2 regions of the Tateyamaria omphalii genome follow, and region 1 is predicted to be linked to the other one. Evidence: riboswitches for the same ligand, from Rfam matches in the RefSeq annotation. Region 1 holds a riboswitch; the other holds the start of a gene.

Region 1 (5,155 bases):
GGACTGTATGGTTCCTAATATGTGGATAGCAAAAGGAACCGAATGGTACAAAACACAAACTTGTGAGTTCTGGACTATATGGTTCCAAACACTATATTGAAGGTCAGACATCGGAGACAGCACATGGCCAGACCACGATCATTCGACATTGACGACGCGCTGGAAAAGGCGATGCACGTCTTTTGGGAACACGGGTACGAGGGGGCGTCGCTGCCTGACCTGCTGGATGGCATGGGGTTGACGCGGGGCAGTCTCTACAAGGCGTTCACCGATAAAAAGACGCTCTTTCTGCAGGTCTTGCAGCGCTATGAGCGACAGGCGGTTCAGGCGGGTGTTGCGATGCTTGCCGATCCGTCCATTCCAAATGGGGCGGAGCGTATCATGGCGATGTTCCAGGGCTCCTATCAGAACGTCGTCAATGGCGATGCGCGCGGGTGCTTGCTGTGTACCGCTGCGGCGGGGCCAAGCAGTTACGACGATGATGTTGCCAAGGCCGTGTCCGAAGGATTGGGTGCCTTGCGCGATGGGATTTATACGGCGTTGGGCGCGTCACCGAAGCATGCCGTCTTGAACCCAGCGGAGCGTGGTGCCCTCGCCGATATGATCATCGCGCAGTATGTTGGTCTGCGCACCATGGCGCGGGCGCGCATTGATCACGACACACTGCACAACATCGTCCGCTCTGTTGGCGTGATGCTGGCCTAGCCGATCTTACCGCGCTCGCCGCCAGTCTGACCGCGGTCGAGCAGCAGGTGGTCCAGGATGACGCAGGCCATCATCGCCTCGCCCACCGGTACTGCGCGGATACCGACGCAGGGGTCATGGCGGCCCTTTGTGATGATTTCGGCCTCTTCGCCGGATTTGGTGATCGTCTTGCGGGTTTGCAGGATCGACGACGTCGGCTTGACCGCAAAGCGCGCAACGATGTCCTGCCCGGTCGAGATACCGCCGAGGATACCGCCCGCGTGGTTGGAGGAATATTCGGGCCCGTTTCGTCCCATTGTGATCTCATCCGCGTTCAACTCGCCAGTGAGCATGGCGGCAGACATGCCTTCGCCAATCTCGACCCCTTTGACCGCGTTGATCGACATCATTCCCGCCGCAAGATCAGTGTCTAACTTGCCGTAAACCGGGGCGCCGAGACCTGCGGGCACGCCGCGCGCGACCACTTCAATCACGGCGCCGACCGACGAGCCGGATTTGCGCAGACCATCGAGGTAATCGGCCCATGTCGTGGCTGCTTTGGCGTCGGGCACCCAGAACGGGTTCTGGTCGATCTGGTCCCAGTCGAACTTGTCCCGGTCAATCTCGTGCGCACCCATGCGGGTCATGTAGCCCTTGATCTCGATCCCCGGCACCAGCTTGTCCAGTGCCGCGCGTGCCAGACCGCCTGCGGCCACCCTCGCTGCCGTTTCGCGGGCAGAGGACCGGCCCCCGCCGCGGTAGTCGCGGATGCCGTATTTCTGCCAATAGGTGATATCGGCATGACCGGGGCGAAACTTTTCGGCGATATCGCCATAGTCCTTCGACCGCTGGTCGGTGTTTTCGATCATCAGCTGGACGGGGGTGCCTGTGGTCTGCCCTTCGAACACGCCCGACAGGATTTTAACCGCGTCGGGTTCACGCCGCTGCGTCGTGTATTTGTTCTGACCGGGTTTGCGCTTGTCCAGCCAGTGCTGGATCATCGCCTCATCAACCTCGACCCCCGGCGGGCACCCGTCGACCGTGGCCCCAAGCGCAGGTCCATGGCTTTCGCCCCATGTGGTCACGCGGAAAAGATGGCCAAAACTGTTGATCGACATGGGGTTGCTCCTTTGCCGGACCCGTCTAGCGATGCGATGCGGCACGCTCAAGGCGTTTTCCGCTTGCAGGGGCGGGGCGCGGGCCCTAGCTTCCGCCCTACCTCGGGGTGCCTGGAAACAGGCTGAGATGCGCACAGCGAACCCGTTGAACCTGAACCGGTTAACACCGGCGGAGGGAAGGTTTGGCTCATCCCAAGATCCTTATCCCGCCGCCTCTCTGATTGGAGGATGCGATGAAATACGCTTTGACTTTGGCTGCCACGCTTGGCGCCACGACGGCATTGGCCGACACGCCCGTTCTGACTGTTTATGCGGGAGACTATTTTACGTCTGAATGGGGTCCGGGACCCATCATCGAGACGGAGTTTGAAAAGATCTGTGCCTGCGATCTGGAATGGTCCACCGGCGATCTGGTGCCGCGCCTGTTGCTGGAAGGGAAGCGGACCAAAGCCGACGTGGTCATTGGCCTGACTTCCGACGTGACGGCCAAGGCGCGCGCGACAGATCTGTTTGCCCCGCACGGTCAGGACAACAGCGCACTGACGCTGCCGATTGAGTGGACAGATGACACGTTCCTGCCGTTCAACTACGGGCACACGGCGTTCATTTACAATGAGAATACGATGGACGCGCCGCCCGCGAGTTTTGAGGATTTGCTGGCGCTGCCCGACGACGTGAAGATCGTCATTCAGGACCCGCGCACGTCGATTTCCGGTCTGGCTTTGGTGCTTTGGGTGCAGGCGGTTTATGGCGACCGGTCGGCAGAGGTGTGGGAGGCGCTGTCGGACAACATCCTGACCGTGACCAAGGATTGGTCGGCGTCCTACGGCCTTTTCACTGACGGTGAGGCCGACATGGTGCTCAGCTACACGACCTCGCCCGCGTATCACATGTTTGCCGAAGAGGACTTCACCAAGAAGGCGGCGATCTTCCCCGAAGGCCACTATTTCATGGTTGAAACGGTGGGCAAGATTGCGGGCACGGACCAGCCTGCGCTGGCGGATCAGTTCCTGGCCTATGTGATGTCGCGCGACTTCCAGACCATTATTCCCACCGCCAACTGGTCGCTGCCTTCGGCCTTGCCGCAGGCCGATTGGCCCGAGGGGTGGTCGGAATTGCCGCTGCCTGAAAAGGTGCTGTTCTACTCGGAAACCGAGGCGGCAGAGCTGCAAGCGGACGCGGTCGAGACATGGCGCGCCGCGCTCAGCCAGTAAGCCAAAGGGCTGGCATCATCGCGGCGGCGTTCGTCGTCGCGGTGGTGATTGCAGCCTTTGTCGGCATCAGTCAGAGGATTGAAACCACCACTGGCTTGCGCGCTGCCGAATGGCAGGCGGTGCGCTTTACCGTGTGGCAGGCGTTTCTGTCTGCGCTGATTTCCGTGGTGTTGGCGGTACCCGTGGCCCGCGCCTTGGCCCGGCGGCGGTTGCCGGGGCACACGCTGTTGGTGACGCTGTTGGGCGCGCCGTTCATCCTGCCGGTGATCGTGGCTGTTCTGGGGTTGCTCGCGATCTTTGGGCGGAACGGGTGGCTGAACACAGCGCTGGGCGTGGTCGGATTGCCGGAGGTGTCCATCTATGGCGCGCATGGCGTTGTTTTGGCGCATGTTTTCTTCAACATGCCTTTGGCCACACGGTTGATCCTGCAAGGTTGGCAGTCCGTCCCGGCAGAGCAGTTTCGCATTGTGGGTCAGTTGGGACTGCCCCCGCGCATGGTGTTTCGCGTCATTGAATGGCCCATTCTGTGGCAGGTGGTGCCGGGGGCGTTTGCGCTGATCTTTGTCATTTGCCTGACGAGTTTTGCAGTGGCGCTGACTCTGGGTGGCGGTCCACGCGCGACGACGATTGAGTTGGCTATTTACCAAGCGTTTCGGTTCGACTTCGACCTCGGGCGGGCTGCTGTCCTGAGCCTGTTGCAGCTTGCCGTGGCGGGGGCTGCGGCGGTGCTGGCCCTTTGGATTCTGCCGCCCATCGCGTTGCAAACCGGGCGCGACAGGGCGGTGCGCCGGTGGGATGCACCTGCGCCATGGGGGGATGCTTTTTGGATCGTGCTTGCTGCCGGGTTCCTGTTGTTGCCGATGCTGTCCATTGCGCTGTCGGGCGTTGTGGGCCTGTTTTATATGCCTGTTTCGGTGTTGAGTGCGACCTGGACGACCGTCTGGGTTGCTTGCGTGAGCACCGTCGTTTTGCTGGTTCTTGCCCTGCCGATGGCGGCGTGGTTGGCGCAAGCGCAGTGGGGCGGGGCCGAGGCATTGACCCTTTTGGGCCTGGTCGCATCGCCCCTGATGATCGGGACGGGGTGGTTCATTCTGATCTTTCCATATGTCTCGCCCACAGCCTTTGCGTTGCCTGTGACCGCGCTGATCAACGCGATGATGGCGCTGCCATTTGCGGTGCGCATCCTGCTGCCTGCGATGCGGCAAGTGTTCAGTGATTACGGGCGTTTAAGTGTGGGCTTGGGACTGCGTGGGGTGTCGCTGTGGCGCATTGTCATCATCCCGCGCCTGCGTCCGCAGATCGGGTTTGCGGCGGGCTTGACGGCGGCGCTGAGTGTCGGGGACTTAGGCGTTGTGGCGCTGTTCGCGGACCCGGATGTGGCGACGCTTCCGTTGCAGATGTACCGGCTGATGGGCGCGTATCGGACCGAAGCGGCGGCGGGGGCGGCGTTGGTGCTGGTGGCGCTGGCCTTTGGGATGTTCTGGGTCTGCGATGCGTGGGGGCGGCGACATGCTGCGGGTTGAGGGGTTGCGGATCGCTCAAGGAGATTTTGCCCTGAGTGCGGATTTTGAGGTCGCGCAAGGCCGCCGGGTGGCGGTGATCGGGCCGTCTGGCGCGGGAAAGTCTACGCTTCTCAATGCGTTGGGTGGGTATGTCGACATTGCAGGTGGCAGCGTCGAGGTGGATGGCCGGGACGTGACCGATGCGGCGCCGGACAAGCGTGGGATCGCGATGCTGTTTCAGGACGGGAACCTGTTTCCGCATCTGACGCTGGCGCAGAATGTGGGCTTGGGGATACGGCCTGCGCTGCGGTTGAGTGAAGCCGAGACGGCGCAGGTGCATGACGCGCTGGGCCGTGTTGGGTTGGAAGATTTTGCGGATCGTAAGCCCGGTGATGTGTCGGGAGGGCAGCAAAGCCGGGCGGCTTTGGCGCGGGTGTTGGTGCAGGCCAAGCCGTTGCTTTTGCTGGATGAACCCTTTGCGGCGTTGGGGCCTGCGTTGCGGGTTGAGATGCTGGATTTGACGTCGCAGGTGGCGCGGGACGCGGGGGCCACGGTGTTGATGATCACCCACGCGCCAGAGGATGCGGAGCGCGCGGATGATCTGATATTTGTCGACGCGGGCCGCGTGGACCCGCCT
Region 2 (5,155 bases), 680 kb from region 1:
GCGGCGGTCCTGACCGCGGTTTGGGTCGCCTTGCAGACCTATAACGACCAGGGGCCGCTGGTGCAGATTGTCTTTGACGACGCCGCGGGCATCCTCCCGAACGAGACGGAATTGCGCTTTCGCAACGTGCCCGTCGGCATCGTCGAGGACGTGCAGTTCAACGACGACCTGTCGCGCGTGCTGGTGGACGTGCGGCTGGACAAGACCGTGGCCCCATTCGTGGACGCAGAGGCGGTGTTCTGGATCGTCCGCCCCCAAGTCACGACCAGCGGTGTCACCGGGCTCGAGACGGTGTTGTCCGGCGTCTATATCGAAGGAACATGGGACAGCGTCCCGGGCGGGCTGGCCAGCGTCCACGAAGCCAATGAACGCGCGCCCCTGATCACCACCTTCCAGCAAGGCACGGTGATCGAGCTGCGGTCGACCCGCGCGGCGGGCCTGTCCGAAAACACCCCGATCCTGTTCAAGGGGATCGAAGTGGGCCGGTTGGGCAAGCCCGCAATTTCCGTCAACGGGCAATGGGTCTCGGCGCCCGCCATCATCTACGACCCCCACGACCAGTTGGTCACCACAGCCACACGGTTCTGGGACACGTCAGGCTTCAGCCTGTCCGTGGGTCCCTCCGGCGCATCGCTCGACTTTTCATCGGTCGCCTCGCTGATCTCGGGCGGCATCACCTTCGGCACTTTGGTGTCGGGGGGTGAGCCGCTGCGCGCGGGGCTCGTCTACGAGGTGCACCCGAACGAGGCTGCCGCCCGCAATTCGGTGTTCGAAGGCAGCAGCGGCGCCGTGGTGCGCCTCACCCTCATCTTTGACGACAATGTCAGCGGCCTCACTGCGGACGCGGCGGTCGAGTGGCGGGGCCTGCGCATCGGGCGGGTGGCCAACGTGTCGGGCATCGTGGACCCGGACCGCTTTGGCGACTCGCGCGTGCGCCTCCTCTCCACGGTCGAAATCAACACCTCCCGCTTTGGCATCGACGCCGACCTCAGCCGCACCGAAGCCATCGAATTTCTCGAAGAGCGCGTAGCCGAAGGTCTGCGGGCCCGGCTGGTGAATGCGTCCCTTCTGGCCGGTGGCCTCAAGGTCGAACTGATCACCGAACCCGACGCTCCGCCCGCCACCATAGATCAGGATGGTGACCCCTTCCCCGTCTTCCCGGTGACCGAAAGCGAAGTGTCCGACATGGCCCTGTCAGCCGAAGGCGTGCTGGAGCGTGTGAACGCCCTGCCCGTCGAGGAATTGCTCGACAGCGCGATCCGCTTTCTGGACAATGCCGCGGCCCTTGTCGCCAGCGACGAAATCCGCGAAACCCCCGGCGAAATCCTCGGGCTCTTGTCGGATGCCCGCGGCGTGATCGGCTCGGACGAGGTGCAGGCACTGCCCGAAGACCTGCGGGTGCTGATGAGCGACCTGCAGGCGGCCAGTGCCGATGTGCGCGGCCTGCTTGCGGATGTGCGCGACGCGCAGGCGGTGGACCGTCTGCTGGCCGCCGTCGATCAGGTGGGCCTTGCCGCCGCCAGCGCCGAAACGGCCCTGGACGAGGTGCCGGAACTGACGGACCGGATCGCGACCTTCATCGACGGTGCGAACGCCTTGCCGCTCGATGATCTGGTCACGCAAGCCACGGACTTCGCCCGCGAGGCGCAAACCCTGCTCAGTTCCGACGACATACGCGCCGCACCGGGCGCGGTCGTCCAGGCCTTTGACGAGCTTTCGGTCGTTCTGAACGACATCACCGAGGCCGACACCGCCGACCAACTCAGCGCCGCGCTCACCGACGCCAGCGACGCCGCCACCGCCGTCGAAGAGGCGGTCGCGGGCCTGCCGTCCGTGGTCGAGAGGTTGGACCGCATCGCCGCAGGCGCAGAAGAGGTCGAGCTGGACACGCTGGCGACCGAGCTTGAAGCCGTGCTGGCCACCGCAAGCCGCCTTTTCGGCGATGCCAGCGACGCGGATCTGCCCGATGCGCTCGCCGGGGCGCTGGCGGAGGCCGAGGCCGCACTGGCCGAATTACGCGCAGGCGGGCTGATCGACAGCGCCAACGCCACCATGACGTCGGCCCGCGAGGCCGCCGCCGCCATCGAAACGGCCGCCGACGAACTGCCCGCCCTTGCCAATCGCCTGAACAGCACGTTGGCGCAGGCACAAGGCACCCTGCGCGGCTACGAGAAAGGCTCCGCCTTCTCGCGCGAAACGCTGCGCGCGCTGAACGAGATCGAACGGGCCGCCAAGGCGCTGACCGATCTGGCGCGCACCATTGAACGCAATCCCAACTCCCTGATCCTCGGACGGTAACTCATGCGAAATGTCATCGGCTTTATTGCCCTTTCCCTTGCCGTCGCCTGCGGCAGCCCGGATCAGTTCGTGGCCTCGCCCAAGCTGGTCGCCCAAGAGCGTATCGCCTCGCGCTTTGCCAGCATCGAAGTCGCTGATATCTCGCTGCCCGCCTACGCCGCGCGGGACGAGATCACGGCGAACGACGGTGATCTCCTGGTCCTGTCCGACACGCTTTGGGCGGATGAACCGACGCGCGCCATGACCCTTGCCCTGACCCGGCACCTGGCCGAGATCACGGGGCGGCGCGTGGCGTCCGAACCCTGGCCCTTTGACGGCTTCGCGTCCGGTCGGGTCGAGGTGCGGGTGGAAGACCTGAGTGTCGTGGCCGACCGGCTGCGCATCTCCGGGCAATACTACGTGGTCGATCTTGATGGGCGGGGCCGCGACCATGCCCATCTCTTCGAGCTGTCGACCCCGGTCGCAGACGGCGCACCGGCCTCGGTCGCGCAGGCCCGCGCGCAGCTGCTGGTCGATCTTGCCACACGGATCGCCAGGGACGGTCTCTGACGGCCCGCATTTTTCACTTGGACAACACGGGCATCCTCCCTATCTCCAACTCATAGCCAGGGGCGCCGCAAGGCTGAGACGTACCCTTCGAACCTGAACCAGATAATGCTGGCGGAGGGAGGTTGAACCGGTGCCCAGCGCCCCGGTGCGTCCTGTCCGCCAAGTGAAGTGGACCGACGCGATGACACCAAACGCCGCCCTTGACGCCCTGCGCACGCAGGCCCCCCTCGTGCACTGCATGACCAACTACGTGGCCATGAACATCGCCGCCAATGTAATGCTGGCGGCGGGCGCCTCACCCGCGATGATCCATGCGGAAGAAGAGGTCGCGGATTTCACGCCCATCTGCGGCGCTCTGACCATCAACATCGGTACGCTTTCTCCCCCGTGGCTCACGGCCATGCTCAAGGCCGCGGGTTCGGCAAACACCGCGTCTGTGCCCTGGGTTCTGGACCCGGTCGCACATTTTGCGACGCCCTATCGCGGCGACGCAGCCCGCCAGTTGCTGGGGTTCAAGCCCACGATCCTGCGCGGCAACGCCTCTGAAATCATGGCCCTGTCCGGCGCGGGCGGCGCGGGGAAAGGGGCCGACAGCGGGGATGAGGTCGCAGCCGCCAAGGACAGCGCAATCACGCTTGCCACCACGCACGGATGCGTCGTTGCTATCACCGGGCCGGTGGACTTCGTCACGGACGGCACCCGGCAGGCTGAGATCACAGGCGGCGATGCCATGATGCCAAAGATCACCGCCCTGGGCTGCGCCCTGACCGCGCTCACCGGGGCCTACGCCGCCGTAACACCCCCGCTTGAGGCGACCGTGGCGGCCCTGACCCATTTCGCAGAAGCCGGGGAACAGGCGGGCAAGGTTGCGTCCGGCCCCGGCAGCTTCTCCCTCCACTTCCTCGATCACCTGCACTTGATCCAACCCGGTGATCTGGATGAAGGGCGTGTGACATGGTCCTAGATCCCAAATCACTCTCACTCTACCTCGTCACTGACCGCGCGCTCTGCGCCCACCACGGCCTGATCGAAACAGTGACCGCAGCCGTCCGCGGCGGTGTCAGCTTCGTCCAATTGCGCGACAAAACGGCCACCACCGCAGACCGCACCGCCCTCGCCCGAGCGCTGAAACACGCGCTCAGGGACACGCCCGTGCCGCTGGTCATCAATGACGACCTCGATGCGGCCATCGCTGCAGACGTGGACGGCGTGCATATCGGCCAAGGCGACGTCTCACCCACCGACGCCCGTGCCCGGCTCGGACCGGACAAGCTGGTGGGGCTGTCCTGCGATACCGCCAACCACGTCCGGGCCGCCGACCCGGCGCTGGTGGACTACCTCGGCCTCGGCACCGTGTTCCCGACAGACACGAAAACAGACCACAAACCCGCCATCGGCTTCGACGGGCTGGCAACACTAACCGCCCTGTCGCCCTGCCCCACGGTCGCCATCGGTGGCCTGAAACGGGGGCACGCCGCCAATGTCCTGACCGCGGGTTGCAACGGCATCGCGGTGGTCTCCGCCATCTGCGGTCAACCAGATCCCGAAGCTGCCGCACGCACCCTGCGCACCGAACTGGAGGCACACACATGATCCCGAACGTCCTGTCCATCGCAGGCTCCGACCCCTCGGGCGGTGCCGGTATCCAAGCCGACCTCAAGGCGTTCGCCGCCAATGGCGCCTACGGCATGGCCGCGCTCACAGCCCTTACAGCGCAAAACACCCAAGGGGTCAGCGGCGTCGAAACCGTTCCCCCAACCTTCGTCGCGGCGCAGATCAAGGCCGTCTTCGACGATATCCGCGTCGACGCCATAAAGATCGGCATGATCGCCAGTGCCCAGATTGCCAGCGCCGTCGCCGACGCGCTTGCAGCACATCCAGAGGTGCCCGTCGTGCTGGACCCGGTGATGATCGCCAAGGGCGGCGCCCCGCTCCTGCACCCTGACGCCATGGACACCCTGCGCGACAGGCTCGTGCCCCGCGCCACGCTCATCACGCCGAACCTGCCCGAAGCGGCCCACTTGCTGGACCAACCCATCGCCACCAACCGCGACGAAATGGCCGCACAAGCCCAGGCGCTGACAGCGCTCGGGCCCAAGGCCGCGCTGGTCAAGGGCGGGCACTTGGAGAGCCCGGACAGCCCGGACGTGCTGTGTGCAGACGGCAACCTGCACTGGTTCGACGGCCCCCGCACGCCGGGCAAGAACACGCACGGCACCGGCTGCACACTGTCATCAGCGCTCGCCGCTCAGATCGGACACGGTACCCCGCTGCCGCAGGCGGTCGCGGCTGCCAAAACCTACGTCGC

The links. Region 1 has a riboswitch for thiamine pyrophosphate ahead of BWR18_RS16115 (thiamine ABC transporter substrate-binding protein). Riboswitches for the same ligand answer to the same signal wherever they lie in the genome.
Region 2: linked by a shared signal. The riboswitch ahead of thiM (hydroxyethylthiazole kinase) and the one ahead of BWR18_RS16115 (thiamine ABC transporter substrate-binding protein) in region 1 are both predicted to bind thiamine pyrophosphate.

The regions. Positions count from the first base shown of each region.
Region 1 covers NZ_CP019312.1:3,213,243-3,218,397, reverse strand. Annotated here, with positions in the region: gene BWR18_RS16125 (TetR/AcrR family transcriptional regulator) at 124-705, shown strand; gene aroC (chorismate synthase) at 702-1,802, opposite strand; TPP riboswitch at 1,896-1,997, shown strand; gene BWR18_RS16115 (thiamine ABC transporter substrate-binding protein) at 2,036-3,016, shown strand; gene BWR18_RS16110 (thiamine/thiamine pyrophosphate ABC transporter permease ThiP) at 2,992-4,539, shown strand; gene BWR18_RS16105 (thiamine ABC transporter ATP-binding protein) at 4,526-5,155, shown strand, end outside.
Region 2 covers NZ_CP019312.1:35,601-40,755, reverse strand. Annotated here, with positions in the region: gene BWR18_RS00190 (PqiB family protein) at 1-2,298, shown strand, start outside; gene BWR18_RS00185 (PqiC family protein) at 2,302-2,847, shown strand; TPP riboswitch at 2,896-2,984, shown strand; gene thiM (hydroxyethylthiazole kinase) at 3,029-3,811, shown strand; gene thiE (thiamine phosphate synthase) at 3,802-4,440, shown strand; gene thiD (bifunctional hydroxymethylpyrimidine kinase/phosphomethylpyrimidine kinase) at 4,437-5,155, shown strand, end outside.